Thermocoleostomius sinensis A174: one gene and its partner. The protein of the gene in region 2 interacts with the protein of the main gene of each other region in a pairwise test. Links are inferred from orthologs where the notes say so. Each region holds a gene or a part of one and is shown on either strand. Other genes may lie near its edges.

The links.
Region 1: the proteins of OXH18_RS11995 (region 2) and rlmB interact in binary tests that used the Escherichia coli proteins (3 or more experiments, as listed by UniProt). The link is inferred for Thermocoleostomius sinensis A174 from one-to-one orthologs.

What each region holds. Positions count from the first base shown.
Region 1 is NZ_CP113797.1:4,778,926-4,794,619, forward strand. Bases 7,700-10,587 are described here. They hold rlmB (23S rRNA (guanosine(2251)-2'-O)-methyltransferase RlmB), read left to right. Parts: upstream 7,700-8,510; coding sequence 8,511-9,665; downstream 9,666-10,587. Other genes in these bases: OXH18_RS20610 (STAS domain-containing protein), read left to right, coding at 7,700-7,763; OXH18_RS20615 (Mini-ribonuclease 3), read left to right, coding at 7,878-8,393; OXH18_RS20625 (DUF1816 domain-containing protein), read left to right, coding at 9,752-10,039; OXH18_RS20630 (alpha/beta fold hydrolase), read right to left, coding at 10,023-10,587. In the rest of the region: OXH18_RS20580 (WD40 domain-containing protein), read right to left, coding at 1-1,272; OXH18_RS20585 (aldehyde dehydrogenase), read right to left, coding at 2,286-3,671; OXH18_RS20595 (dipeptide ABC transporter ATP-binding protein), read right to left, coding at 4,032-5,780; OXH18_RS20600 (hypothetical protein), read right to left, coding at 5,915-6,304; RadC family protein, read left to right, coding at 6,492-7,223; more of OXH18_RS20610, read left to right, coding at 7,392-7,699; more of OXH18_RS20630, read right to left, coding at 10,588-10,847; Asp-tRNA(Asn)/Glu-tRNA(Gln) amidotransferase subunit GatA, read left to right, coding at 11,262-12,794; OXH18_RS20640 (alpha/beta hydrolase), read left to right, coding at 12,804-13,757; OXH18_RS20645 (hypothetical protein), read right to left, coding at 13,880-15,694. UniProt on the Escherichia coli protein: Specifically methylates the ribose of guanosine 2251 in 23S rRNA.
Region 2 is NZ_CP113797.1:2,773,140-2,788,824, reverse strand. What follows is about bases 7,245-10,123. They hold OXH18_RS11995 (NAD(P)H-hydrate dehydratase), read left to right. Parts: upstream 7,245-7,834; coding sequence 7,835-9,412; downstream 9,413-10,123. Other genes in these bases: OXH18_RS11990 (molybdopterin oxidoreductase family protein), read right to left, coding at 9,409-10,123; OXH18_RS12000 (VOC family protein), read right to left, coding at 7,407-7,799; OXH18_RS12005 (homocysteine biosynthesis protein), read right to left, coding at 7,245-7,315. In the rest of the region: OXH18_RS12030 (hypothetical protein), read left to right, coding at 75-533; cell division ATP-binding protein FtsE, read right to left, coding at 568-1,365; OXH18_RS12020 (ABC transporter substrate-binding protein), read left to right, coding at 1,732-3,081; OXH18_RS12015 (tetratricopeptide repeat protein), read right to left, coding at 3,138-3,980; more of OXH18_RS12005, read right to left, coding at 6,116-7,244; more of OXH18_RS11990, read right to left, coding at 10,124-11,637; OXH18_RS11985 (nitrate ABC transporter ATP-binding protein), read right to left, coding at 11,798-12,628; OXH18_RS11980 (nitrate ABC transporter ATP-binding protein), read right to left, coding at 12,658-14,664; ntrB (nitrate ABC transporter permease), read right to left, coding at 14,721-15,563. UniProt on the Escherichia coli protein: Bifunctional enzyme that catalyzes the epimerization of the S- and R-forms of NAD(P)HX and the dehydration of the S-form of NAD(P)HX at the expense of ADP, which is converted to AMP.

The DNA of each region.
Region 1 (15,694 bases), 2.0 Mb from region 2 along the record:
TTCGTTGAGATCACTATCGCTGACTGGTTCCCGGTTCACCGTGAGCCAATACATAATATCTTGCTCAGTATGAGAAAGCCGTTCAAATTGGCGATCGAGCAAATCATGAATGTCTGCAAAAGCAACTTTATTAGGCTGAAGATAGTCTTGAACAAACCGCGACAAATTTCCATCTAACACGTCTTGAATGCGAGAAGCAGCGATTTTGAGCGCCAATGGATTGCCCGCATAGTGCTTTATTACCGTTTGCCAGTCACTGTCACTGCCTTGAAAACAACCATATTCTTCAAAAATTTGTTGTCCACCTGTCACTCCAACTCCGGCAAGCTGAAGAATGCGAACTGGACGAGTTTTTCCGGCTAGTTGACTAATTACCTTGGGAGCTTCCCGGCTTGTTAAAATTACGCAGCTTTGATGCAACGACTGGGCAAGCCGACGGAACAACTCGGCATAATTTTCGTATCCACAACGAAATCGCCCCGCTTGCTCTCCACTTTGTAACAGTGGTTCAACGTTATCTAAGACCAACAAGCAGCGCGATACGGTTAAGGCTTGTACTAATTGCCCGATTTGTTCAGATTCTTGTTCAGGCAGGGCAATCGTTGCCTGATGCGATAATACTTTCAGTAGATCGAGCAGTAACTGATCAAGGGGGGGAGCTTCCCGCAAACTGCGCCAAATCACAAATTCAAAATTTTCCAGAGCAGAAATCATCTCTCTGGCTTGGATGGTGTCGTTGCCTAGGATATCGGGTTGATTAGTTCCTTGGGCAAACTGCTGTGCTAACGTCACCGCTAACGCCGTCTTACCAATTCCACCCATACCCAACAGCAATACCAATCGACAACGATCGCCCTGAACCCATTGATGCAATTGGTGTAATTCCAAACGACGATCGACGAAAATAGACACATCGATCGCTTCGTCCCAATCTGTTCGGGAGACGGCTGATCTAGTTGTTGCTCCAGATATAGTAGAAGGTGGTGAAAGCGAGTGATGCTGTGTCGATTCTTCCTCTTGAGTTTGCCAATAGTGCTGTAACACTGTTTGGACATTTTGCTTGGTCACTCGCTCTCCCAATTTTTCAGAAATCGCCCGCCATAACTCAGCACCTGTGTTCTTAACATGTCCTATATCTCGACTGTTCGCCCTGGCAATTTCTTTGTAGGAAAGTCCTTTCCAACTCTGCCGAAATACTAATTCTTGTAACTTGTTTAAACGCTTCTCTAAAAGTTGTTCTACAAGCCCTAGCCCGTCTTTGACCGTAATCACGCTTGGTTTCCTCACATGTTAGTAATAAAGTGGAGCCTCCCTGATTGCATTGCTCATCGATTTAACATTCGTTGCGGTACACACGACAGTGACACAAAACCTCTGATTTTTAACCATAGTGGCTGATGACTCATTATCTATTGTCTGACCTTTTTCTGACTTTAGCGCTGACTTTTATCTGATCTTTATCTGACTTTTCTGTCAAATCAGGTCATAAAGTACCGCTATACTAAGTGATGTCACGAGGATACTTCTCAACTCCGGAGAAGACACTGCTGCGATCGCTGCAATTTCTCTACCGTTCAACCTCGTCTGTTTCCAATGCCCCAAGTTCTAGGTTGCTTCCTTAATGGACTGGGAAGATGGTTGTCCTGCTGAATCCTAGCGGTTGTCTTTGTACAGGTTGAGTATTTGCCCTGATTTGATTGACGAAATATTAGTTGACGAGTCTTGAATTGCCCTCACTTCAGCCTCTCTGTCAGAATAGGTGAGGAGCTTTCGAGCCATGTTTTGCGTTGAAGCCCCTTTGCTCTGTGTGGGAGAAGGGGTTTAGGAATACGGACAATTCCTATTTGCGTTCAGCAACGCCAAAATTTGCCAGTCAACTAAATCTTTGTCTGCTCCCTGTCTGCTCACATCTTCCACAACTCGGACTTCTGCGTCTTTACATGTTTCCAATTCAGGGCAAATATTGAGTGCAATTGGAGTAATTTTTACTCATCACCTTTGCACCTGTTTCATACCCTTAGAAATTCCTTGACGATTTCCTAGCGCTCTTACTCTAGTTTCTACTCGCCACGTAGAGTACCAGAGTTGAATGGGATCGGGATCAGTGTCCATCGCTCGCAAACGCTCTGCAAGGCGATCGGTTCGCTGACGCTCTTGCTCTAGCTGATGTTCACTGCGTTCAAACTTTTGTTGAATCGCCTCAATTCAGCGAAATTGCTTGGTGATGTCACTGAAACTCGTTCGGGTACTTTGAACTTAGTACAAAGAATAAATCACCCAACGGGCTAGCCAAACCATCGCCGCAAGCGATCGAGTTTATGTCCATAGGGCGGATAGCGGAAAGGAAGGTCTGGCCAAAACGGCTTAGTAACAATGCTTTTGGTATGCGAGAAGGTATCAAATCCCGCTTTGCCGTGGTACTGCCCCATGCCACTATCTCCAACGCCTCCAAACGGTAACGTGGTCACGGCCGACTGCATGATCGTGTCGTTGATAGCAACACCGCCCGATGAGGTGCTTTGCAGCACCTGCTGTTGCAAAGCTGGATTGCGCGAAAATAGATACAAAGCTAAGGGTTTTGGTTGAGTTTGAATCTGTTCGATCGCTTCTTCAATCTGGGTATATTCTAAAACTGGCAGAATAGGTCCAAAAATCTCCTCCTGCATCACAGGAGCGTTCCACGTTATTTGATCTAATACAGTAGGGGAAATATAGCGATTTTTTGCATCTGTCTTTCCACCCACAATAATATTTCCAGTCTCTAGCAGTGTCACAAGACGATTGAAATGTTTATCATTGACAATGCGACCATAATCTGGACTGTGGGCTGGATTGTCTCCATATAGTTGAGTAATGGCGACTTGAATTTCGTTCATTAAAGCAGATTTGATGCGACGATCGACCAGTAAATAATCCGGTGCGACACAGGTCTGTCCAGCGTTCAAAAACTTACCCCAAGCGATGCGCTTAGCGGTGGTTTGAATCGGAACATCGGCGTCAACAATACAAGGGCTTTTGCCGCCCAGTTCTAACGTAACAGGTGTCAAGTGGTTGGCGGCTGCCTGCATGACAATTTTGCCGATCGCGGTTCCTCCGGTGAAGAAAATGTGATCAAATTTTTCTGCTAAAAGTGCTTGGCCAATGTCAATACCTCCTTCCATCACTGCCACATAGTCTGGCTCAAATGTCTTTTCCACCACAGCCGCCACTACCCGCGAAACATTCGGCACCAATTCAGATGGCTTTAACACAGCACAATTGCCTGCCGCTAAAGCAGCCACCAGAGGCGCAAGCACAAGCTGAAATGGATAATTCCAAGGAGCAATGATCAGCACTACTCCTAACGGTTCGGGTCGCACCGTCGCTTTCGCGGGTTGCAGAGTAGAAGGAACCGCAACTGATCGTGGTTTTGCCCACGATCGCAAATGCTTGACCGCATAATCAATTTCTTCGGTTACGAGTCGAATTTCAGCAAAGTAGCTCTCAAACGCGGGTTTATTGAGGTCTGTCTTTAGCGCTGCTAGAATGGCATCTTCCTGATCGGCAATCGTTTGTCGCAGTCGCTTTAACTGGTCAATGCGAAACTTTAACTCTTGAGTTTGACCAGTGCGAAAGAAAGCTCGCTGCTGTTGAACGAGGTTGCTGACCGGCTCGGCAGTTATGTTACCCATGCTACTGATTAAAAACTATCAACCTGATTAACAGCAATCCTATCTTTCTGCAAGCGATCGTCTGGGGATTTTCAGACGACATTGTTTTAATCAAAGTAAAAGGTTCGGTTATTTTGAAATTCTCATCGGTTTCCCCTTGCGGCATCCCCACTCCTCCTCGCTACAATGGATATCAAGTTCTGCTGCGACGTTGGTGACTGCCAATAATGTTTTATGATCTATGCCTTATGAACAAGGGGAGCGAGTTACTTCAGTGGCAGTAGACCGGGCATGTACCCGGAAACTTAAAGCTGAGGTCAAGATCCCCACCTGGAGTATTCCAGGTCAAAAACTGAGGTAAGACGGCGTTGCGGGGGGCTTTTAAAGCGTTTGATTCGTGCTAAAGGGCTTCTTGTCCTTGCTAAGACAGGTAGAATTTGTGTCAGGCTGATGCTTCAATCGCGACAACAGCGGGGCGGCAGCTAACAGGGTTTGAGTATAGGGATGCTGTGGATGGGAAAAAATTTGCCCTGTCTCCCCTATTTCCACAATTTTGCCTGCATTCATGACCGCAATGCGATCGCACAAAAATCGAGCAACCCATAGATCGTGAGTAATGAACAAATAGGTCAGGTCAAATTCTTGCTTCAATTCCAGCATTAAATTGAGCACTTGAGCTTGTACACTGGCATCGAGCATACTGACTGGTTCATCACAAACTAGCAGTTTGGGACGGGTAATTAGAGCGCGGGCGATCGCCACTCGCTGTTGTTGCCCACCTGATAACTCATTCGGGTAGCGGGAGTAAAAGGCCTCGGCTGGCACCAACCCAACCCGCTCTAGCATAGCTTGGGCTTGGGACTGGGCTGTAGCGGCATCGGCCAAACCATGAATCAGCAACGGATCAGCAATACTATCGCCTACCATCATCAATGGATTTAGACACGCATGAGGGTCTTGAAACACCATCTGCATCTGGCGTCGCTGTTGCCGCAATGCTTGCCGCGAGAAGGTTGTTAGATCGTGTCCTAAAAATTCTACCCTTCCAGCCGTGGGTCGGATCAATTGCAAAATTGTGCGTGATAACGTGCTCTTGCCGCAGCCCGATTCCCCCACCAGTCCCAAGATTTCTCCAGGATAAAGTTCCAGCGAGACGCCATCTACCGCCTTGATGGTTTTATCTTGATCTGACGTTAGCCACCGCGCTACAAAATTTTGCTCTAGGGTATAGTGCTGCTGCAAATTTTCAGTGCGGAGGAGGGGTGAAGAGTCATCTGAGTTTCGCCCATTCCCTACTCCCCGCTCCCCAATTTCTGCTTTCTGTTTTCCTGCCTGAAGATGTAATGCAGCCTGTAAAAGGGACTGCGTATACTCGTGCTGTGGGTGCACCAATACGGCTTGGGCGGCTCCGGTTTCTACTACTTTGCCTTGATACATGACAGCAATGCGATCGCAGTACTCACCGACCATGGCCAAATCATGGGAAATTAAAATTAGCGCCATCTGTCGCTCTTGGCACAACCGAGTCAGTTCTTGCAGAATTTGAGCCGAAACCGTGACATCCAAACTAGTAGTCGGTTCATCGGCAACGATCAGTTTGGGATTGAGCAATAATGCTAGGGCGATCGCCACTCGTTGCCGCATTCCACCACTAAACTCATGGGGATATTGAGACCACCGACTCGCAGGAATTTTCACTGCTTCTAATGTGGCAATGGCTCGATCTTTGGCTTGTCGCCGAGACAAGTTGGGCTGATGCGCTCGCAAGGTTTCCAAACAGTGCTCTCCGATCGTCATCACCGGATCTAGGCGGGTCATCGGGTCTTGAAAGACCAGCGCTACGGCTTCTCCCCGAAAGCAACGTAATTCTTTAGGCGAAAAGTCAAACACCGATCGTCCTTCAAACAATACTCGCCCTTCAATCCGGGTAGAGGGAGGCAACAATCGCATGGCTGCCCGCCCCAAGGTCGATTTGCCACAGCCGGATTCTCCTACAATCCCTAGCCTTTCGCCCGCCTGTAGGGCGATCGACACCTCATCGACCGCCCACTCAATGGCGTCCTTAGCAGTCCGCTGCGGTGGATAGGCAACCCGCAAGTTCTCAAGTTGAAACAGAGCGTCAGTCGTCATAGGCAGAGAGGCTAGAGGCTAAAGGATGAAGGATCAAATTCAAACTCCTGGTACAAAGCCGTTAAGCTAATCCTGTTCTAACAGTCCTTCCGTAGCGATTACAAAAGGAAAGCATATTCAAGAACAGTTAACTGTTAGGACTCTAGAGGCAGACCCAGCCAGTCTTTGAGATGCGATCGGAGCGCTTGGCTAAATGTAGGACGGCGCTCAAACTGAAGGCTACGAGTTGGTTTACGGGTTTCATCCAACATCCAGCCATAGTCACTACTCAACCGCAGTTTATCCTGCCAATCGGAAATGGACACAATCCATCGCGAGGACTCTTCTTCATATCCGCACACATAAAAGACATAATTAAACGTATTTTGCTTACCAGGAGCCACCGTCGAAGGTTGCCCAAATTTTTCCTGAAGAATCGAGCGAGTGCGATCGACCACCTCAACACCATTGAACTCTTCCAGCGTTTTTACCGCCAATGTTAGAGCAAAATAAAACTCTTCTACCGACACAAACTCTAACTGCATAATCTCCGCAATCCCTGCTGCAACCAAGAGTGTATCACCCAGAAGCATGAAGAGTGAGCGATGAGACACGAAAAAGCTAAAGGAGAAAACAAGGAGAAAACAATGTCTGACAAACTTTTCCCAAATTTGGGATAACTAAAAATATCTTCCCGACTCCTAACATCCAACCCTGTATCCCCGCTGCCCAATGACCTACCGCCTGCGCGTTGCTGATCTTCCTGCTGCTGAACGACCCCGTGAGCGCTTGATGACTTACGGAGCAAAGAGTTTGTCTACGGCTGAGCTAATTGCCATTTTGCTAGGAACGGGGCAAGGTCCAGGCAAACTCTCGGCCGTGGGACTAGGGCAGCATATTTTGCAAAAATTAGGAGAACATCAGCGCGATTCGCTGGCGGTGTTGCGCGATGTGAGCGTCCAAGAATTAATGCAGATTCCTGGGGTGGGTGTAGCGAAGTCCACCACAATCGTTGCGGCGATCGAACTAGGTAAGCGGGTGCTTTATTCCCGTCCGCCCGATCGAACGGTGATTGATGATCCCAGTGTAGCCGCTGCCATCCTCAGTGGTGATCTAATGTGGCAAGCCCAAGAACGCTTTGCTGTGCTGTTGCTCGATGTTAAGCATCGACTGGTAGGAACTCAAATTATTAGCGTTGGGACGGCGACCGAAACTTTAGCCCATCCTCGGGATATTTTTCGAGAAGTGATTCGTCAAGGAGCCGTCCGAGTCATTGTGGCACATAACCACCCCTCAGGGAATGTAGAGCCAAGCCCAGAGGATATCGCCTTAACTCGTCAGCTTTTAGCGGGAGCACAGATCTTGAATATTCCGTTGTTGGATCACCTCATTCTAGGAGATGGTCATTATCGCAGCCTGCGTCAATCTACCACTCTTTGGCAGGAATTTCCTCAAGGTGATTAACATAATTAGGGAAATTCTACATGGGCAAACCCCGCCAATGCGAACAAGCGACAGGTTTATAGCGGAAGAGGGAACATGAGTGGTTGCATCCTGTGCTATCCTGACCTATACTTGAACCTCGGATTTAATAATTTTGTCCATTTGTATAAGATGCTATAGGAGGGTTCTATTCCTGAAACGCTTACCCTAACTCTTAGTTTGAAAGGCAATCGTGAAGTCAGAGACAATTGCCAGCTATTTCGTCTTGCAGGTTTGTTAGATGCGTATTCGGAACAGGCCTTCCTCAAGGCGTTAGAAAAGTTTTCTGAAGAAAATCCTAAAAACATTATTCTTGATCTATCGCAAATTGACTTCATTGACAGTTCTGGTATTGGAGCGTTGGTCAAGCTTGCTAAAAAAGTTCAGAATAATGGGGGCACCTTTCAAACCGTTACTAATCCCAGAGTAACTCAGACGGTTAAGCTGGTTCGTCTGGAACAGTTTCTCTCTCTTCAACCCACCGTCGAAGACGCTTTAGCAAAACTGAAGCAAAGTTCGTGAACTTCATTAAGTCAGTTCTTTTTTCAAGGGCTGACTTCCACATGTCGCCTCGAGTTAAGCCAAGATAGTAAATGTGCTAACGTAGTGAGGTCATTGCAGGTGGAATCTGAAAGGATGAATTCAGATAGAATAACGGCTCAGCGATCGTCTGGGTCGCTTTTTTCTGTAGAATCTGCTGAATTCGCCTCGTTTTTGCCTCCTACAGCCGTAGCACTCGAGCAGCTTTCTCCAGCGGCACTAGCTTATCTAGGAGATGCCGTCTATGAACTTTATGTTCGATCGCACTATCTCATACCGCCCAAACGGTTGCAAGACTATCATGCCCAGGTGGTGAGACAGGTGCGAGCGGAGGGACAGGCACTTCAGTTGCGTCTGCTACAACCCTATTTAACGAGCGCAGAACAGGAAATTCTTCGGCGGGGAAGAAATGCAGCTAGCCATAAATCAAAACGAGGCGATCCCAAAACGTATCAGCAGGCAACCAGTTTAGAAACCCTCATTGGTTATCTTTATTTGACTAATCCACAGCGATTGTTTCAGCTTTTAGCTCATCTGGAGTTTGTGCCGGGTGCGGCCGATCGAGCCAGCGACGATCTTAAAGAGACTGCTTCAAGTTCAGAGAGTTATTAGCACAATCGATTAGCACCATTGATTCAGTATCTAGCTATCCCTCTAGACGAGCATCACTCGGCTTCACAACCTGATTTTACGAAGATTTCCACATCAGTAAAGGACTGCAACTTAGACATGGCTGCCAAGCATCATTCCTCTGGCTCATCCGATCGCCCTCATCGTCAGGGTGATTCAAACCAAGCTGCTAAAAAACCGTTTAAGCGAGCGGGGAAATCAACTCCAAAACTCAAATTTCGATCGGCTGATAGCAACCCAGAGGCTGCAAATAACCGTCGGCAACGCCCCGATAGTCGAACTGAAAAGAGAACTTTAAAGCCCATTGATTCTTCCAAAATTAAACGAGCCGACACATCGGAGCCAATGCCCGCGTCAGGCTCTCGATCGTCCCATCGTTTCCGTGCTCATTCTGCCGATCCCAGTCGCTCTAGGAAGTCACCCGTTGCCCCTGATACTGAATCTGAGAGCGATTTGATTTATGGTCGTCACAGTGTTCAAGCGGCTTTAGAAGGCAAACGAAATCTGAATCGCGTTTGGATCATTTCTAGGTTACGCTACGATCCCCGCTTTCATTCACTTTTATCGGCTGCTAAAGCCCATGGGACGGTGGTTGATGAAGTGGAACCTCGACGGCTTGATCAACTGACTCAGGGGGCAAACCACCAGGGAATTGTTGCTCAGGTTGCTCCATATGAATATGCTGAACTTGGGGATCTAATTGAGCAAGCGAAGGCTGCCACCGAGCATCCAGTGCTTATAGCCGTTGACGGAATAACTGACCCACAGAATTTGGGTGCAATTATCCGCACTGCCGAAGCAATTGGCGCTCAGGGATTGGTGATCCCGCAGCGACGAGCGGTTGGAATCACATCGACCGTTGTTAAAGTGGCTGCCGGAGCTTTAGAAACTTTTCCAGTGGCGAGGGTTGTCAACCTGGCGCGAGCACTGGAAGAATTGAAAAGCGCTGGTTTTTGGATCTATGGTACTGCTGTAAACGCCAGTCAACCGGTGGACACGGTTCGATTTGATCAACCACTTGTTCTGGTCATTGGTGCAGAAGGAGAAGGGTTGAGTTTGTTGACACAACGCTGCTGTGATGTTTTAGTCTCTATTCCGCTATCGGGTAACACTCCTAGCTTGAATGCATCCGTGGCAGCCGGAATGGTGCTCTATGAAGTATATCGGCAACGGCGATCGCAAACGTTTTACCTGGATGATATGTCAAGAGGTACTTTTCAAAACCCAGCGCAACACAGTATAAACAAATTGTAAAAAAGCGCAATTTTGCATAGGTCTCTGTCACAATTTCCGAGAAGCCGCTTTGTGCCTGTAATCTTCCAGAGAACTGGTAGGAGCTTATGAAAGAACTTTGGATCACTATTCTTGAATCCCTTGGGTTGGCCTGGTGGGTTGAGGTTGTCACAGAATCGCCCAAATGTACCTATTATTTCGGGCCCTTTGCCACCGCCAAGGATGCCAAAGCCGCTCAATTTGGGTATGTTGAAGACTTAGAACTAGAAGGTGCAAAGGGGATCAAAGTCGAAATTAAACGCTGTAAGCCAACCCGATTAACAATTGTTGAAGAGGAAGAAGATGAGTCTAACCCATTTGGGGGAATCTCGCCGATTCTTAGTGGACAACTTTAGGATTGCTCTCTAACCATCGATCGATATCACGCAATACTGTTTCTGTGATCTCCCATGGGAACAAGTGGGCTACGTTGTTGTAGCAATAGGCTTCACCATTGGGCAGGGCCTTGGCTGTTTCCAGACTGGATTGAGCGGTAATATGACGATCGTCGGCTCCGGCAAGGACAAGGGCAGGACAGCGCAAGTCCGTTAGGGCCGCTAGGCGATCGTAGCCTGCTTGTAGGCTTCTCTGTAGAGCTTGGTTAGCGAATGGGGAAGTTTGAAGGTAGGCGGTAATAGCCTCATCGGCAATGTGCTGATAGGCGTTTGCAGTATGTTGTTGAATTAGGTATCGAAACAGCGATCGTTTGCCAAAGGTATCGATATTCCAATCCCAACCGGGCTTGAGTTTATTGAGAATTGAGGCGATCCCCGTGTAAAGATTATCTTCCCATGTAACCGGCGGATGGTTACTGCGGGGACGGGCTGCGGTAGCCACCAAAATTAGTCCGCTGACGCGATCGGGTTGCCTCAGCGCCAGTTCCATAGCCAAAATTCCCCCCAATGACCATCCCAATACTAAACAGCGATCGAGGTGCAGGCGATCGAGCAGAGCTTCTAGATCGATCAAATGATCGACCATATCAAATGGACGATCGGTGCGGCTTTGCCCATATCCACGTAAATCGGGGGCAATTGTCTGAAAGCGCTGCGATAGGTGATTAGTGAATACCGACATACAGCGTCCTGATCCTGGATGTCCGTGAAGACACACGATTGGGTACCCAGTTCCTTTGGTTTCAAAAGCCAGTTGGACAGCAGCCATCATGGAGATCTTTCAAAAAACAAAACAACATAAAACAAAACAACTAAGAGTTGCCACTATAGCGAATCTAGTGGTTCATCTGCTTTGGTATCCCGTAGAGGAGCAGACTACAATCGTCACCGCTCTGGATGTCATGGTTGTGTTTAGACGACCCAAGGGCGATCGAAGCTGAAACTCGTGCCGCTCGATTGGCCGATCGCTTACGATTGTTGGAAGTTGATCCAACTGACTGATCTACAAACTGATCTACAAGAATAGCCCTGTGGGTTAGGTATCCCATACTAAAATGCAATAGTTCTGCTTGTAAGGGCGTTTGACGCCCCCTATGGCATGTAGACTGAACCAACATCTTCTGTTTGTTCCACTATGTCGTTCAGTTGGGTTAAATCGCTACTAGTTAATTGAGGTTATTGCATGGCATCCATTCGCGAGTTGCACAATCAACTCATCAGCAAAGAACGGTCTGCGGTTGAAATTGCACAAGAAACGCTCGATCGGATTCAATTACTCGAACCTAAGCTTCATAGTTTTCTGTGCGTGACAGCCGATCGAGCACTGGAGCAGGCCCAACAAGTGGATGCCAAAATTGCTGCTGGTGATGACATCGGTTTGTTGGCCGGGATTCCGATTGGTATTAAAGATAATTTATGTACTAAGGGGATTCCGACGACTTGCGCTTCTAAAATCTTGGAAAATTTTGTGCCGCCCTATGAATCCACTGTCACTGCTCGACTGGCTACCGCCGGAGCCGTGATGGTTGGCAAAACCAATATGGACGAATTTGCCATGGGCAGTTCCACCGAATCTTCTGCGTTTCAGCTAACGGCTAACCCGTGGGATCTAGAACGTGTACCGGGTGGGTCTTCTGGTGGTTCAGCCGCTGCGGTGGCTGCCGCAGAATGTACAGTAGCATTGGGATCAGATACGGGGGGTTCAATTCGACAGCCTGCTTCGTTTTGTGGCGTTGTGGGGCTAAAGCCGACTTATGGACTAGTTTCTCGTTATGGATTAGTGGCGTTTGCCTCATCACTGGATCAAATTGGGCCGTTTGGGCGATCGGTGGAAGATGCCGCCATTTTGTTGAAGGCGATCGCCGGACATGATCCCAACGATGCCACTAGCTTGAACGTCAAGATTCCTAACTATGTCAGCAGCCTCACGCCCAATCTAATGAAACAACGCAAATTTCGCATCGGCATTATTAAGGAGGCATTTGGTGAAGGGTTAGATCCAGTGGTGGGGAAAACCGTGATGGACGCTGTAGATGAGTTACAAAGGCTTGGGGCTGAAATCACCGAAATCTCTTGCCCTCAGTTCCGTTATGGGCTGCCCGCTTATTACATCATTGCTCCTTCCGAAGCGTCGGCCAACTTGGCGCGGTACGACGGCGTCAAGTACGGCTTCCGCAGTGACGAAACTCACAACTTGATGGAGATGTACACGAAAACTCGCGCTCAGGGGTTTGGTGCGGAGGTGAAACGCCGGATCATGGTTGGAACCTATACCCTCTCTGCCGGGTACTACGACGCCTATTACCTCAAAGCGCAGAAAGTGCGGACGTTGATTAAGCAAAACTTCGAGCAGGCATTCTCTCAAGTAGATGTGCTAGTCTGCCCCACTTCACCGATCACGGCCTTTAAGGCAGGAGAAAAAACCAATGATCCCCTTAGTATGTACCTAACCGACTTACTGTCGATCCCGATCAATCTGGCTGGCTTGCCAGGATTGAGCTTGCCCTGTGGATTTGATGAAGCGGGACTGCCGATCGGACTGCAAATGATTAGCAATGTGCTGCAAGAAGAAACCCTGCTGCAAGCAGCTTATGCCTACGAGCAAGCAACCCCGTGGCACGAACGATCGCCGCAGCTAGAAGACACGCCGCCATCCACTCAAACCACTCAGAGCAAAAAAACCAAGAAAAGCTCCGTTAAACGCAAGAAAGCATAAACAATCGCCGTGTTGCGTTCCTCTATCACTGGTATGTCGTTGATTCTCAAACTATCGCTACTGTTCGGTGGGCTACTGTCTACTGTTTACCTCGCCATCTGTGGCGTGCTGTATCTGCGGCAAACACGCATGATCTTTTTTCCGTCGCCCTATGTGGAGGTAACACCGGCCGGACTAGGGCTGGACTATGAAGAACTGTGGCTTCCCGTTGCAGCCGATACCGTAAATCTTACATCTTCATCTTCTCCATCTTCCTCACCGTCCCCATCTCTCCAACATCTACATGGTTGGTGGATTCCGGCGATCGCCCCCGAAACTGGAGTCTTGTTGTACCTGCACGGCAACGGCTTCAACATTGGAGCAAACCTGTCTCATGCAGCCCGGTTTCATCAGCTTGGCTTCTCGGTACTGCTGATGGATTACCGGGGCTATGGTCGCAGCGAAGGTGAGTTTCCCCACGAAGCTCAGGTTTACGAAGATGCCGAAACCATGTGGCACTACTTAGTGGAAACGCGGCAAATCTCACCCGATCGCATTATCGTTTATGGACATTCCCTAGGCGGTGCCATTGCGATTGATCTCGCAGCACGGCATCCGCAATTAGCAGGCTTGATCGTGGATGGCTCTTTCACGTCGATGCGTCACATGGTTGCCCTCTCACCGATGTTGCGGTTTTTTCCAATTGACTGGTTACTCACCCAACAGTTCAATTCCCTAGAAAAGATTAGGATGCTCCAAATACCTATTCTGTTCATTCATGGCACCGCCGATGCAAAAGTACCTGCCAGCATGAGCCAGACTCTCCATGAAGCAGCCCCACAGTCCCAGCTTTACTTAGTGCCGGATGCCGGACATAACGACGTGGCAGAGCGGGCCGGAACAACTTATCTAGAAACCGTCCAGCAATTTGCCCAGCAGGCGATTCGATCGGACACGGGTATTGGTCACAGAACTGGACGCTAACGCAAAGGGCAGCACCTTGGAAATTATCCGAAAACCAGCGTGAGTTGAGCCAGTGTTTCCACAAAGTCTGCTGTCTTTCAATCAAGCAATCAAGGTTTTCGGATAGAACTCCCATGCCAACATCATCGATTCAAATTGACGGATGTTGGCGCTTCCTGAGACGTGGTTTGTCCAGCGGGTTGCCAATAAACCGTGTTTATAGACAAACCTGTCACTTCCGACGGTAAGGTGAATTTGCTGGTAAATGGTACGGTTTGACCGGGTTGCACAATGCTATTGGGCAGATTCAATCCTCCCACCGCCAAATTGTTGCCCGCGCCAGTTTGATAGCCAATGCTGACCAAATCGATCGGTTGAGACGTGCGATTCGTGACACAGCCAATCAAATTGATTTGCTGGGGATTGCCAGAGGTAGGCTGGAACTGCAAATTAGACAAGGCAATTGGGGCCGAGGTTGTTGCGTCGGTGGTGGGTGGGCAAGTTGTAGGAACCGCATTAGGAGCAGCAACAGTCTCCGGAGCCGCCGGATCTGCAACTGCATCCGGAGCCGCCGGAGGAGACGACAGTCGTGACCACAAAAACGCAAAGCTAATTAATCCAACAATCCAACCGCTAATTCCCAGTAGGATTAAGGGGAACAACCAAGGAGTCCCCCGGTTTTCAGGGACAGGATCTCCAGCAGAAACCACTCCGTCGGCAGGCGGATTCGCGCTATTTTCCAGATCAAACTCAGCTAGCTGCTGCTCCAATGCCTCTTGAGAAGGTTCTTCATAGGCAGAAATTGGTGCTGGTGCTGGAATTTCTGTATCAGGGTAGGAGCTACTGTAGACTGGTGCTGGAATTTCTGTATCGGGATAAGCTGGTTCTGGAATTTCTGTATCGGGCATGGTTTCTGCCATCTCTGCATCTGCCGAAAACTCGTCGTAGGGGGTGTACTGGGGGTCATCTCCCATCAACGCCGAACCGGGGAATTGGTTAAACGAAGCGGTTTCGACAGTGCTTGGCTCTGAACGTGGTGCATCTGGATCATCAATCGATTGTGACCAACCATAGGACTGGCTTATCTCTTCGGTCGTGGGTTCGTCGATCGGCTCTTCGGCGAAAAAATCAATCAAAGCTTCATCGGACAACGGATCGTCAGAAGAAGCTGGATCAGCCGCCGCTGGATCAGAAAAGTCGGTCAATGAAAACGCCGAGGTATCTGATGTCATGGACGGATCTGCGGCATCTAAATCAGACTCATCCAAGATCCAATCGGTCTGATCAAATTGATCGAGTTCCGTGTTGGAATCATCTTCGGGTCTCGATGGTTGAAATTGGTTATTATCCTGTCCTTGCATTTGTTCTATAAAGGGGTTCGATTGCGGTACAACATAGAGATCCTCAGACTGATCCACGGGAGTGTCTTGAAATTCTTGCAAGAAATCGGGAGGAAACTCGGCGAGAGCGTCTGACTCGCTTGGCGTATCTGATTCCACTGCATCAGTCAGTGGGTCACGAACTGAATTCCAAGATTCTGGCGCGGCATCGATAGCAGCAGTTTGATCTGCCGAAGTATCAATCTGAGCGTCAGGTTCGATATCAACCCCTAACGATAGCTCATCCGTCAAATTTGCGAACTCATTCGTTGTAAATTCGTCTGTAGCAAAATTATCTGTAGCGATCTCATCGGCTTTCACCCAACTGGATGGTTCACTTGCAGCAACAGTGGGGTCATTGCCCGTGAGCGCCAGTAACAAATCCGGATCTTGCGGATCGGGAGCATCAAACAGCAGATCCTCGTCTGTTGTCAGATCGGGGGGAAGGGTCTCACCAGAAACCTCTTCGGATGGACGCGCCAGGTCTCCTAGTGGAAGGGTTTGGCTGAGGGCTGGTTCGTTCAATTCGTCGCCCAGGAAATTGAACAGCACTTCATCCGGTTCGTCGATCGGCTCTCC
Region 2 (15,685 bases):
TTTGTAAAAGTTTTGGTGTTTTGGTTTAACAGTTTTGGTTCTTGTTTGTTATAACAGCAGCGTGCAAAGGAATTATGGCGTCTTCTGATCAGGTCAAACGGTATCTCGCTTACTGGTTCCAGCTTGGCAAGCCTCTTGTGCTGAATGATGGGCAAGAAACCCTGCTGCCTCAACCTGTGCTTCAGAACAACCACTATAGCCCTGAATTTGAAGCCTGCTGGAACCGGGTGCTTGAGTTTGATGGTCATCGTTGCTATCTAGAAGGCACGTCACAAAGTATCCATGAGTTGCTATCCTCGCAGTGGGAGATCGAATCGTGCGCTCGCTGTGCGATGCCTGTGCCAATGGTGAGCCTAGGGGCACAAACCCTAGATTGCCCTTGCAATGATTTAAACACCTGGCCCAATAACGAATTACCGCAGCCTCGATCGCCAATTGACAGCCAAGCTCAACTGAATCAGATTCGCGATCGGCTGCTGAAACGGGCAACATCGCCTGTGCCGTCTCCGGCAACCCCTCGAAAAGCTGAATAAAACGTCACAAGGTAGATCCGAGTAGCGATACTCTTCATCGAGCCTGAAACAGATGCCCGTTGCGTAGCTGCATCACCGGATCGCGAGTGGCTCGAACAAGCTGCTCATCGTGGGTAGTGAGGACAATTGTGATACCGATCGCATTCAGCTTTTTGAGGATTTTGAGCACCTGAAGCGAATTATCTGGATCAAGATTGCCCGTTGGTTCATCGGCTAGCAGTAGCGGAGGAGTGCTAACGATCGCTCGGGCAATGCTGACGCGCTGTTGTTCACCCCCAGATAATTCCTCTGGAAAGCAATCGGCTTTGGTGTGCAATCCCACGAGTTTTAGGGTTGGCAACAAGCGCCGATGGATTTCCTTGCGGGTAAAACCCTGGGCCCACAACACAAACGCCACGTTTTCAAAGACCGTGCGCCGGGGAATGAGCTTATAGTCTTGAAAAACAACGCCAATCTGACGCCGGAGCTTTGACAGCCGATCGCCACGCAGTCCCGCTAGGTTGGCATCATTGATCATCACCTCGCCCTGTGTTGGACGTTCTTCACCATACATCAGCTTTAATAGCGTTGACTTGCCCGACCCCGATGCACCTGTAATAAATAAAAAGTCTCCCCGACGAATTTGGAGGTTAATCGCCTCCAGGGCTTGACAACCATTGCGATAAACCTTGCTAACCTGGTTAAAGCTAACAATCACCTGGCTCATACCGACAGAGTCAGCGTTAGTAAACTTGGTTTCTCCGGGTTCCGAGCGAGGAAAGGGCACACCTGTGGACGCAGCCGTAGGGGTGCTGCCTAATGCCGATCGTGATTGCGTTGAAGCTGAAGGCATATGCGACGTTAAAACGTGAAGTCACCTGAGCAGATTGAATTAGTTTTAAGGGAGACAAAACATTCAAGGCGTTCCCTGAAAAGTCCCCTAGGATTAGATGGTTGGATTAGGTTTTGGATTAGATTGTTGAATGTTGGACGCTGGTTAATCCAACGGTCTACTCATCATAACGGCAACTCCCGAAACATCTTCCGGATTGCAGACAGATTGTAACGATTGCAGTTAAGAAACCTGTCCTTTGCGCAAAAGTTTAGCGAGGATTATGACTAAAAGCATCGCCTTGATGCCGAGGTCGTTACGACAGGGATATCAAGAAGGGGCATCGCGTGGTTGGCTGCATAGGTGCTGATGGTGTGGTTGATAAAAATGATAAATCGCAAAACATTAACGAGTGAAAACCTCAATCGCAAAACATGTCGATTGCACAAACAACTGTTGTCCTTGGTGATCGGCTGCTTCGCAATTGCCCCATTAGCTGCGTGTCAATCCTTAGGCAGCACTCCGCCAGTCACACCGGATGATCCGCTGGTAGAAGAGCCAGAAGGACTCAAAGTTGGGGCCATCCTGCCATATACAGGCGAATTGGCTAGCGTTGGACAACCTATGATTGAAACCTTGCCGCTGCTTATTGACCAAGTGAATGCTTGTGGGGGTGTCAACGATCACAGCGTGAGTTTAGTTGTAGAGGATGATCAGTCACGGTCAGAGGTAGCTGCATCGGCTATGACAAAGCTCATTTCGGTTGAGAAAGTTAACGTTGTCGCGATCGGCTTTGTCGATAGTGACGCCCGCCAAGCGCTGGATATTGCAGTGCAAAACAAAATTCCGATCGTATCGCCTGCTACCACCAGCCCAGTTTTCTCTGAACGAGCCGCAAACGGAGAATTTGAAGGATATTGGGCCCGCACGGTTCCCTCGGATATGTATCAAGCTCGTGCTCTTGCTAAGCTAGCTATCAAACGCCGCTATCGCAGGGTGTCGATCGTCGTGGCCAACACAGATGACGGGATCAGTTTTGAACAAGCTTTTATTGAAGCCTTTGAAGCCTTAGGTGGAACTGTCCTCAACAAAGATTACCCCACTCGCTATCCTCCCGAAGCCAGCAGTTTAACCTTTGAAGCTTTTGAAGCCTTTTCACCCTATGCTGGAGAACCCGACGCAGTTGTAGCCGCCTTAGATGATCAAGGGGGAGCGCTATTGCTGACAGCGGCTTACGAAGCTGGACTATCTCAAGGAACACCCGTTTTAATTGCGGGCAACATCCAACCCCAGTCACTACTCGAAGAAATCAACAAATTCTACGATGGCAAAGAGGTTCTGAAAGGAGCCTTTGGAGCCGTTCCCCGGGCATCGGGTCCTGCCTTGGATAACTTTATAGAGTTGTGGAAAGAGCGTTTAGGGGAAACACCGGGAGCCTATGTAGCCCATACGTGGGATGCAGTGGCCCTACTAATGCTAGCGGCTCAGGCGGCTAGCTCCAATGACGGAGCTTTAATCAAGGAGCAACTGGCGATGGTCGCCAATCCACCTGGAGTTGAAGTCACCAACATCTGTACAGGTCTCAAGCTATTGAAATCAGGACAAGACATTGACTATCAAGGGGCTGGCAGCAACTTGAATTTAGACGAACACGGCGACGTGGTTGGCAACTACGACGTTTGGACAGTCAACGACGAAGGAGAAATCAAAGTGCTAGAGCAAATCACCCTCGATTGAATACCGAATCAACCATCGAATCAACCACCGAAGAGCAGCTCTCCATTCTCCATTCCCTACTCCCCACTCTCAACTGCTGGCTCTTCAGGAGTCACCTCTGTCGTTGGAACCGGGGACGGACTGGGGGCAGCAGCCAGTTGTTTCACCTGATCTTTAAATTGAGCCGGAGCCAGCGATTCAGCCGAAGCAAAGAGGGGGGCTGCTTCCTCGGTTTTGCCTTGGGCTTGCAGAACGAGGGCTTTTCCTAAAATTGGGCGAAAATCTTCAGGATTGATTTGAGCAGCCTGGTCATACGTGGCGATCGCGTCCTCATACCGTTGTTGTTTGAAGTATACTTCTCCTAACAACACCCGAACTGAAGTTGGATCAATCGTGCCAGGCTGAGCTTGGTTAACCGCATCGGCTGTGTTTAACGTCTCTTCCAATAGCCCGATCGCCGCCTGCGGGCGTTCCTGCTGAATCAACAGATCTGACAACCCTTTGAGCGCATTGATATCGCCTGGACGAGTTTCTAACACCGTGCGATAGGCTTGGGCCGCACCTTCTAAATCTCCTGTGCGCTGCTTGGTTTGTGCCAACAACACCTGATAGTCGGCTTGGTCTGGGTTTTGTTCTGCCAATTTTTCCAGAACGGGCACGATCGCTTCAATATTTCCCTGTTGAACCCGTACTTCAATCAAACCTCGCAGTGCCGCTTGGTTGTCTGGTTCGCGCTGAAGCACTAACTCATAGCCCTTAGCCTCGGTTTCTAATCGCTCTTGTGGGGAACTAGGACTAGCCGCAACCTGGGGAGTATTTTGAAACGCTCCTAACAAGGGGGCAATGGACAGTCCGGCAAACGCTAGCGCCACTAATGCCATCACGGTTGTAATAATCCAGCGATTTTGCTTTTTAAGCACACTTTGTTTCCAAACTCTACAGCCATCTTAGCGATCTCTGCCAAGTGTCCTAAACTAAGCCAAAATCAACTCTTTGCAGAGAATTTACAGCAGAAATCCCTGATCTCGGCGATCGCAATTGTATAAACAAAATGGATAAATCAAACAGGGTCGTTCTCATAACTTCGTTGAAAGTTGGGAACTCTGAAATTGGAAACTTAGACAGAAAACTGTGAAGTTAAGACGTATTGTTCCCAGCTTAAGGCTAGAATTTTAGTCCTGTTGGAATACATCGTCCAAATTGTCTCAGTTCACTGCCTAAAGACCTAACCTATATGCAGAGTACTTTCAAGCTGAATGCTAACCTAGTGTTTAATTCCACACTAGAATTTAGTGTTCAGGTTATGTGCTGCTGTTCTAGCTAACGGTGAACGGCGAGTTCCCGCTATCAAGGAGGTTCTATGAGTTCTGCCCAGAACAAGTCTCATCAGTCATCTAAGTTGGCTTCGTCCTCAAAGCCATCGGCTGATGATCCAGCCAAAGTCGTCCCGCAACCTCCGTCTTCCGCAGAAAACGCAATGGATCAGCCTCTCGATTCACCTTTAATTGCAGTTCCTCCCGCTCCTCCCACTCCGTCAGAGACCATGTCATCTACAGATCCCTCATCTTCATCTACAGAGTCCTCATCTACAGAGTCCGCTTCCACTGCTTCCACCGAGTCTACAACGCCCCCTCAAGCTGCTGAATCTTCTCCATCTGGCGCTGTTTCAACTGCATCAGCAGGCACTTCGTCGGAAATCCCGGCGTCGGAAGGCGAATCAGCCAAACAATCTGTTCTACGACAGCAACCGATTCCGCCAGCCAGCGAACCCATGCAATATCGGGCGATCGGCTTAATTCGCGGAAAGTATGTCCCGTCTGGAGAACAGTTTACACGCGGTGAAATTATCACAGATGATGGCGTTGAGATCGGAGCCGTTTTGCTGGGACGGGTGATGAGCTTGGTGAAAAAGCATCTAGACTTGGAGCAGTCTCACCTCTGGGTCGTCTATCCTCGCACCCGAGAGAAGGGCGATGGCAATTTGCATGTGCAAATTGTGGGCGTTTGGGAACCCGAAAATCTCAATCGGGAAATGGCTGACTCAGCATTAAGCCTGTCCGAAGATGAATCTGAGGAGGATGATCTCGATCTATCGGACGATCTAGTGGACGAAGCGATGGTTGAGGATGAAACAGACGAGACATTAGAGACATTAGATGACGCAGAAGATGACGCAGATGACGAGCGATTCGGCGACAACACCGAAGAGCCAGCTATCGATGCCATTAACGAGGAAACAGGGCTGGTAGAGGCAGAGGCAACCGAATCAGAATTAGAGGCTGTGGATGAGTCATCTGAAGCCGCAACAACAGACACAGCGCTCGGTACAACGACCGAGGAAAAGGCCGCAGAATCTGATGTACAGGTAGAGACTGAGACAGAATTGGCTCCGAGCGATACCGCTGCTATAACACCGTCGGAAACAGGGTCAGAATCTAACCGCGTCGCCACCGAGAGCACTCCAGCCCAGGCGACTGCTGATGATCTCGACGATCGGTATTTCTCAGTGCGGGGTGAGGTAATTTATCAATCAATCGAAGATAAGCGCTTGCTAGTGAAAATTCGGCGAGCGCCTCGTCCGGGTACAACCGAGAATAAAGCGTTTAAGGTCATGCTGGTGGGGGCACTAGAAGGCAAGGCTGTCGGCTATTTTTGGGATTTGCATGTTCAGCGAGAAGGTAACATGCTGGTGGTTCAAGAAGGCACCATGATCGGGGCAGTGCCGCCCCAAAAACGCAGCAAGCGACCTCCGTTCAATCAGCGTCGGGGCGGCGGTGGCAGAAGACCGCAGGGCGGCCCCCCTCGGAAGCGCTGGCAGAATCGCGATGGTCAACAGCGTCCAACTCGCAGTGGTGGTAGCGATCGTCCGACTCCTCCGCAAAATCGAGAAAATCGCCCGCCCAGCCCTCGTCCCATTAAGCGCCGCAACTTAGATAATCCTGAGAGTTAACGGCAATTGCTTCAGTTGAGCACAGCCCCTGCCCTCTGTACGGGCAGGTTTTGTTTTGAGAAGTATCGGTAGCAATCATCGGGCGGCTAAAAATTTCAAAACTTTTCATTCCAATGAAATACGAGTTCCCCACTGTTCCTGAGCCAGAAACGATCGTTCCATTGAAATCGGAGCTACCGCTTCAGTGAGTGTAAATTTGCCCGACGTAATCCATTGTTTTAGCTCTAGCGCCACCTGTCGAGATAAATAAATACTAGCAAGCGGCGCTACACGCACTGATTTTCCTTCAATAGTAATTCGACCGGATTTAAGTTGAGCATAGCTCACCAATCCAAAGGTAGGACGTACTCGTCGCGGAATTGAAAAATCCATAATTGGAGCGGCCAACTCGTGATCTTGTACCGCACAGCGGGCTACTACCTCTTCATGCAACACAGGTAAGGGAATTCCCACCCCCAGCATCAATGACGGGCCATAGCTTTTGAAAAAACAACCGCGCACCCAGCGCGCCTGCATTTGTTTGGCATCTCCGATTAACGCTAGCGTTGCAGCCGGGCCGATCGGGGTGCGATTGGGCAATCGTTTTTGTAGCGGAAAATGTTGTGTCCCTTCCCAGGCGACATAGCCCACACCGCCGCCCAGAAAAATGCGTGTGCCAATGCCAATTAACTCTAAATCAGGATCGTTAAGCAACGGGGAAATCGCCCCTGGATTGGAATACACGGCGTTGCCTAGATGGGGTTGTAGCGGCCCCAAGTAGGTATGGAGCAGTCGATCGCCTCCGTTCACCCCTACAATAAAATTCTGATATAGATTTCTAGGGTTAAATAAGTAAAATTGATTAATAGTGTTGCGGGTGATGGTGGTTTCGAAGGAAGCTCGCGAGTAGCAATCACTCACCTGTCCGATCGCCCGCAAATGTACCGTTTTGCCAGCCACTAGATCAGCAATCACATGTCCACCTCCCCGGTCGCGCAACTCGCCACCATCACCGCCATCGGCCATGCCCCCAAAATCGGACATTTGCGTTGCACCGAGGTAGAGATCTACGGCTCCAAAGCCGGAGTAGGCTGGTACGCCATCTAACCAGCATTGGCGAATGTTGATGGGGGGATCGGTGTGACCCAGATTGAGGATAGCGCCCGACGATTCCATCGGCTCAAATGTGCCCGTTGTCACAACATCGACTTCCTTCGCCGCTTGCCCCACTCCGATTGTCTGTACCCGCGCTTTCAATTCTTCGACCGTCCAAACAACGGCTTGGCGACGGCGAATCTTTTCATTGATTTCGGCAATGGTACGCATAAGGAAAGGTGTGGGTAAGCCTAGTAGACATCTGACTCGACATGCTTAACTCTACACTGAACAAGCATAGAGGGTAGGTCGCTGGGTTGCTTCATGCACAGCAATCGATGGAGTTCGAGAGTTCAATCAAGTTACCATCGGGATCGCGGATGTAGATCGATCGCATCGCTCCTAATGTCCCCGTGCGTGGCACGATTCCTTCCTCGATCGCGACACCCTGCGTTTGCAGATGGATGATCACGTGTTCCAATGGCGTGCTGGTCATGAAACACACATCAGCAGAACCGGGCGTTGGCGCAGCAGCTTTCGGTTCAAATTCTTGTCCAGCCTGATGTAGATTTATCTTTTGTTGTCCAACTTGTAGGGCTTTGCGGTTATCCCCAAAGGTCACGATCGTCATTCCTAAAACGGTCGTGTAAAAATCACACGTTGCTTCCAGATCGCGTACCGTTAAAACTAAATGATCCAATCGATCGAGGTTCATTTGATGTTCGTTCTTATCAAGGTTGATTACTGGTCATGATACATCCCGATTCTAAACAGTTTTTAGGTTTGAACCGATCGCAATCCATTCAGCGGTTTGTGGTGACAGCAGAGCAAATGAGCCACATTGAGGGGCGCGTGTTTGCTGCGGGAATGCCTGTGGCGGCGTTGATGGAAAAAGTGGCGGGGTTGATTACCGCCTGGGTGCGATCGCGGTTTTCGGTATCCCAATTTCCTCGCGTGGGGGTGTTAGTGGGACCGGGGCACAATGGCGGCGATGCGCTGGTGGTGGCGCGGGAGTTACATGTCAGCGGCTATGAGGTGAAGCTATATCAACCGTTCAGCCAATTGAAAGATCTTACGGCTAGCCATGCTCAATACATCGCCAGTTTGGGCATTTCCGTACAGGATCAGATTGAGGCTCTGGCCTCGTGCGATCTAGTGATTGATGGGTTGTTTGGCTTTGGCCTCACCCGATCGCTAGAGGGAGCGATCGCGGCAGCGGTGGATCAAGTCAATCAATGGTCGCAGCCTGTGGTCAGTATTGATTTACCATCTGGTTTGCACACAGATACGGGGGCTGTGTTAGGAACAGCGATTCAGGCAACGCATACCTTGTGTTTAGGGCTGTGGAAACGCGCTTTTTTGCAAGAACAAGCCCTAGCCTATATGGGTGAGTCTCACTTGATCGATTTTGGGCTGCCGCTAGCTGATATTACAGCGGTGTTAGGCGAAACGCCCAAGCTGCAACGAATTACTCCAGCGATGGCGATCGAATCACTGCCTTTGTCCCGCCCAGCAACGACGCATAAGTACAAACAGGGACATTTGCTGTTAGTGTGCGGATCGCGGCAATACATGGGAGCGGCAGTGTTGGCAGGATTATCGGCTAGGGCAAGTGGCGTGGGGATGTTGTCGATCGCCGTACCGGAATCAATGCGGTTACTGCTGATTGCCCAGTTGCCGGATGCGCTGGTGATGGGTTGCTCTGAAGATGATACGGGTGCAATGGCTCAGTTGCCAGAGGACTTGGAGATGGAAAAATACAACGCGATCGCCTGCGGCTGTGGGGTAACGCCTGCGGCGAGTCCGGTGGTGCAGCAAGTCCTGGCTCGCGATCGTCCGGTCGTACTAGATGCCGATGGGCTGAATATTTTGGCCAACTTGGCAACTTTACCTACGCTCAAGGCTCGGACTGCCCCCACAATCCTGACGCCACACTGGGGCGAATTCAAGCGCCTATTTCCCGAGTTGGCAGAAGCCAGCGACGATCGGATTACCGCAGCCCAGCAAGCCGCCCAACAAAGCGGAGCGGTGGTACTCCTGAAAGGGGCCAGAACCACGATCGCCAGCCCCAACGGCACGGCTTGGCTCAATCCTGAAAGTACCCCTGCTTTGGCGCGAGGGGGTACAGGAGACGTGTTAACTGGGCTGATGGGCGGACTGTTAGCACAGGGGGTGTTACGGGGAACGGCAATTGAACAGGTAGTATTCAGTGCGGCCTGGTGGCACGCCCAAGCCGGGATCATGGCGGCAACAGAGCGATCGGAGTTAGGAGTCGATGCCTCGACACTGATTCACTACCTCATCCCAGCTTTACAGCCCTATTGCTAAACGTGCATAGCGGGATTAGCTTCCGGAATGACCTGTGCGATTGCTGCTGATTCGCTCACAGTAGACGGCGGAACTTTAAGAATTTGCACAGCGCAGGCTTTCAGTTCTGGTTGCAGTGATGAGGGGCAAGCCTCTGGATGAGTCAAGGCATTGGCTTCGGCGTTGTCGGCCCACAGAGCACCCCAGTGCATTGGTACGAACACTGTTCCAGGGGCAATGTTTTTAGTGACGCTGGCCGGAACGCGAATGCTGCCTCGTCGCGATCGCACCTCTGCCCAATCACCATCAGCAATGCCCAGCTTTTCGGCGTCGCGGGGGTGAATCTCCAAGAACGGGTTTGGGTACATTTTGGCGGTTTTTTCAATGCGTCCCGTGCGAGTTTGGGTATGCCAGTGTCCATACAGCCGTCCAATCGTCAGCACAAACGGATAGTTGGGGTCGGGAGGTTCGGCCAATCCTTTAGAAGGATACGCTACAAAGTGAGCTCGCCCGTCCGGCGTATGAAAGCGCCAGTCGGTGTACAACCGTTTACCCGTTGTATAAGCTTTCGCATCTGGGTTTTCGGCATCCGCCTGGGTATAGGGCCACTGCATCGGGCCGTGCCGCAACCGATCGTGACTCATGCCTGACATATCGCAAGGACGATCGCGGGTTAGCCGCACAAATTCTGCATGAACTTCTGCTGAGCTGGCGAAGTTAAATTGCTCCACAAATCCCAGCCTGCGTCCCACTTCAGCAAAAATAGCCCAATCGGCCCTGGCGTCCCACAGCGGATCGCGGAACTTTGAACACAGCGTCACCACTCGTTCAGAATTGGTCATGGTGCCAGTTTTTTCTCCCCATTGAGCCGCTGGTAATAGCAGGTGGGCATACTCGGTCGTTTCCGTGGGATAGTAGGCATCTTGATACACTGTAAACGGTGACTGGCGCAGCGCCGCCTTGGTGCGTTGCAAATCGGGCATACTCACAGCCGGATTGGTAGCGGCGATCCACAGCAGTTCTACCTCACCCTGCTCTAGTCCAGTAATCATACGCCACACATCACGTCCTGGCTGCGGTGAAATTTGTCCCCTTGGCACTCCCCAAGCTTGTTCGACTTCGGCTCGATGCTGCGGATTTTTCACCGATCGATAGCCTGGCAATAGATGAGATAATCCTCCCGCTTCTCGTCCACCCATCGCGTTGGGCTGACCTGTGAGAGAAAAGGGTCCGGCTCCTGGTTTACCCACCATCCCTGTCATCAAGTGTAGGTTAATTAGCGTTGAGACTTTCGCCGTTCCCTCTGAGGATTGGTTCATGCCCATCGACCACAGCGATAGCACGCGCTTCGCCTCGCCCCAGTAACGGGCGGCTGTTTCCAGATCACCTACGCCAATACCACAGTGCTGCGCCACTCGATCGGGGGAATAGTGCGGCAACAAGCTAGTGTACTTGGAAAATCCGTTTGTGCATTCGTCAATAAACGCTGTATCAAAGTAGCCCCAACGCAACAGCAGATGAGCAATGCCGTTGAACAAATCAATATCTGTACCGGGGCGAATTGCCAGATGCAAATCGGCGGCTTCGGCGGTGGCAGTGCGGCGCGGATCAACCACGATCATCTTGACGTGCGGGTTGCGCTTGTGATGTTTGCGCAGTCGGTTAAAGGCGATCGGGTGGCATTCAGCGGCGTTTGTACCAACCAAGACAGCGCAATCAGTCAATTCTAGATCGTCATAGCAACAGGGTGGACCATCAGAGCCAAAGCTTTGCAGATAGCCTGCCACGGCTGACGACATACACAGGCGGGAATTGGCATCAAAATTGTTAGTTCCCAAACAGCCCTTCATCAGTTTTTGGGCCACATAGTAATCTTCAGTTTGAAACTGTCCCGACCCATACATGCAAATGGCATCAGGGCCACGGTGGCGACGGATGGTTTGAATCCGATCGACAATTCGGTTGAGGGCGTCATCCCACGAAATCCGGCGAAATGGCTGATTCAGGCTGTCGCGCCACATTGGATATTTGAGGCGATCTTTGTCTAACGACTCGCTGACCGTCGCTCCTTTGACACAGACCATGCCTTGGCTCGATGGATGGGTTCGATCGCCCCGCACCTGCCAAATGGGATTACCTTGACTATCTCGGTGCGTTGCTTTACCACCCGGACGCGCTGGTGGCGACACTTCTAAACCGCAACCAACACCACAGTAAGGGCAAAGAGTTTTTGTGCATTCTGTCATAGCTGCCTCAAAACACTAGAACGCCACACGTTCAGCGCCACACATCAGATTCAGTAGATTAGCGAACCGAGTGGGGAAGAAAAATGGGTCACGTGGCTGTCCCTGTTGCCAACGAAGACCCACTAAATCCATCCACTCACAGTTGACAAACTTGCTCGATTTAATCTTCGCTGTGTGCAAACCGGCGATAGAGGAAATCTAAAACATGATTGCGTAGATCGTAATAGTTGGGGTCTTCTAAAATTCGAGCACGATTTCGAGGGCGTGGAAAAGGAATATCCAACACTTCACCAATTTGGGCCGCCGGGCCATTCGTCATCATTACCAGTCGATCGGCTAAAAATAGAGCTTCGTCGATATCATGAGTAATCATTAACACAGTAACTTGGTGATCTCGCCAAATGGTCAATAACTCTTCCTGCAACTCTTCTTTGGTAATCGCGTCAAGTGCTCCAAACGGTTCATCGAGAATTAACACCTGTGGGCGAATAGCTAGGGCACGGGCGATCGCCACCCGTTGCTTCATACCACCCGACAATTGCCCGGGGCGCTTATCGGCGGCTTCGGTCAACCCCACCATGTTTAAGTGCTCATGCACAATTGAGCGTCGTTGCCCCGCCGACATGTTAGGATTCACCGCTTTGACCGCCAAATCGACATTCTCGTAGGCCGTTTTCCAGGGCAACAGCGAGTAGTTTTGAAATACCATCATGCGATCGGGTCCGGGTTTAGCGATTGGTTGATCTTGTAGATAAACTGCGCCTGTGGTGGGTTGGCTAAATCCCGCCACCATGTTTAACAAAGTGGTTTTGCCGCAGCCAGAGTGACCAATCAAGCAAACAAACTCGCCCTCGTTGACCGTGAGATCAACCCCTTGCAACACTGGATATGGGCCATTAGGAGTGGGATAGATCTTGGAAACATTCTCAATCCGCAGAAATGGAGAACAAGTAGCAACGGGAGTCAGATGGAGATCGTTTAGGGTATGCATAGTGGTACGGAGGAGGAATAAGAATGAAGTCAGGCAGCAACAGAAGTAGGTACGTCGATGTTAATTTCTTCAATGCGGAAGTCGCGACAGATCGAGAACTTATTGAGATACCCGATCGGATCATCGGGATCGAATACCACTTTGTCGAATAACTGAAAGGGTTCGCGATCGAGTTCTAGATCGGGAAGTCCTAATTCGCGCACGGCGGCTCCATACAAATCAACCCGACGTACCCGTTCCAAAATTTCTACCCAGTTTTTGGGGAAGGGAGTCATATCCCAGCGTGCGAGTTGGGTTAAAATCCACAGCCCTTCAGCCCGACCGGGACAGTTGGCTCGATCGACATGAAACTGATTGAAGCGCGGCAACCATTCCGGTTCCGCTCCTGTACCCCGATCGTAGGGATCGAGAAAACCCATGCGCGTATAGGTGGGATCTGTTCCTACGTATTGCGGCTGACACAACCAGCCCAGAATCTCTTCGCGGTTGCGCATATCATCACAGTAGTCACACGCTTCCAGCAGAGCTTTCACGAGGGCCTTGTGGGTTTCGGGATGCGCATTGACCCAGTCTTCTCGCACCCCCAACACTTTTTCTGGGTGTCCAGCCCAAATGTCAAGATCAGTTGCCATGACGACGCCCAAGCCTTCGTAAACAGCCCGCGAATTCCAGGGTTCTCCAACACAGTAGCCATCAATATTACCCGCCTTCAAGTTCGAGACCATTTGAGCCGGAGGAATCACCGTCAGGTTGACATCGTGATCGGGGTCAATGCCACCCGAAGCCAGCCAATAGCGCAGCAGCAAGTTGTGCATTGAGGCCGGATGCACCATGCCCAGCGTATGCGTTCGATCGGGAGTGTCAGCTAACAGGGCTTTGAAATCAGCAACGGTGCGCACGCCTCGGTTGAACAAGTGGCGGCTAAAGGTGATGGCATTGCCGTTGCGATCGAGTACTAGCGCCGTAATTACCGGCAAAGGAGCCTTTGAACCCACGCCCAAGGTCATTGCCAGTGGCATTCCTGCCACCATCTGTGCTGCATCCAATCGTCCCGATGCCACGCCTTCTGAAATGGCCTTCCAACTCGGTTCCCGCGACAACGTGACTTGTTCTAGTCCGTGCTTGGCAAAGAAGCCCTTCTCTTTAGCCACTACTAGCGGAGCGCAGTCAGTGAGGGGAATGAAGCCGATATCTAGATTCACCTTGCTTAAGCCGTTGCCAGCGATCGCCACTTTTTGCTGAGACTGCCGCCGCTTGGCCCGCTTTTGCTGATTGAGAAAATAAATCATCTCGCTACGCAGTGAATAATAACGGGGATGATTCACCACTTCCAACCGCTGGCGAGGCCGCGGAATCGGCACTTCCAAGATTTGACCGATATGAGCTTCGGGTCCATTTGTCAGCATCACCACCCGATCGGACAGCAGCAGCGCTTCATCCACATCGTGCGTCACCATGATGCAGGTGACATGGCTTTCCTGACAAATTTTCATCAACTGCTCTTGCAAATTGCCGCGTGTCAAGGCGTCGAGTGCGCCAAATGGTTCATCCAGTAGCAGCAGTTTGGGACGAATGGCCAAGGCGCGAGCAATCGCCACCCGCTGCTTCATGCCCCCTGACAATTCATGGGGAAACTTATCGCGAGCGTGGCGTAACCCTACCAGATCAATGTGCTGTTCAATAATGCCGCGCCGTTCGCCGTTGGGCAAATGCTTTAGAGCCGAATCTACTGCCAGGGCAATGTTTTGGTAAACTGTTTTCCAAGGCAACAGCGAGTAGTTTTGGAACACCACCATGCGATCGGGCCCCGGTTGCGTCACTTGCCGTCCTTCTAGCAGTACCCCGCCCGTTGTTGTGCGATCGAGACCGGCAACAATATTGAGTAGTGTCGATTTGCCGCAGCCGGAATGCCCAATTAACGACACAAACTCACCTTGGTGAATCTTTAAATCAATATTCTTTAGGGCCACATAGTAATCGCCATTGGGTAGCGAAAATACCTTATCAACGTGGTCAATTTCAACGAAAGTAGACATGGGAGTGGAAAATAATGAAGGATGAAGGGTAAGGGATAGTGAGAAGATGAAAATGCTTATCTTCCAGCTTCTCCAGGAACAACCAGCCTACCGATGAAGGCCATGAGTTTATCAAGCAGCAAACCCACAATTCCCACGTACACAAGTGCCAAAATAATCTCGCTAATTAGCGAACTGTTCCATGCATCCCAAATAAAGAAGCCAATACCAACACCACCAATTAACATTTCTGCTGCAACGATCGCCAACCAAGATAGCCCCACGCCGATGCGTAATCCGGTAAACACATAGGGAACGGTAGCGGGAATTAAGATATTGGTGAAGTACTGCCAACGAGAAAGTTGCAACACTCTGGACACATTTTTGTAATCCTGTGGAACTTGCTGCACCCCAACAGCCGTATTGATGATGATGGGCCAAATAGCAGTAATAAAAATCACAAAAATCGCCGAGGGTTCATTGTCACGAAATGCAGCTAGCGAGATCGGCAGCCAAGCCAGAGGAGGCACCGTTCGCAGCACTTGAAACAATGGATCGATTGCATCGTAAATTAAACCGCTGGTTCCAATCAGAACCCCAAGCGCAATGCCAACTACGGCTGCCAAGGTAAATCCAATCGCTACCCGCCTTAAGCTAGCCATGATTTGCCAGAATAAACCAACATTCGTTCCGCCATTGTTGAAGAATGGATCAACAATCAGTTCCCAAGTATCTTGCAGAACTTGTGTTGGCGCTGGAATGGGAGCCGTAGGAGACATACATAGCAACTGCCAAACAACTAGAAAGATGAATAGCGCAATGATGGGTGCAACAATTTTTCGAGTTTGCTTTCGAGACAACAATTGCGATGCAAAGTTAGTTTGAGTCGATCGAGTGGATCGTTGACGGGTGACAGTCATAAGTCAAAGTGAGGGATGGATGAGAATAAAATGGAGTTGAATTGAAGCAATCAGGGATGGGGGACAAATTAGACGACGGCCGAGTAATTAAACTGGAACTTCCTCATTTAATCCTCAGCCTG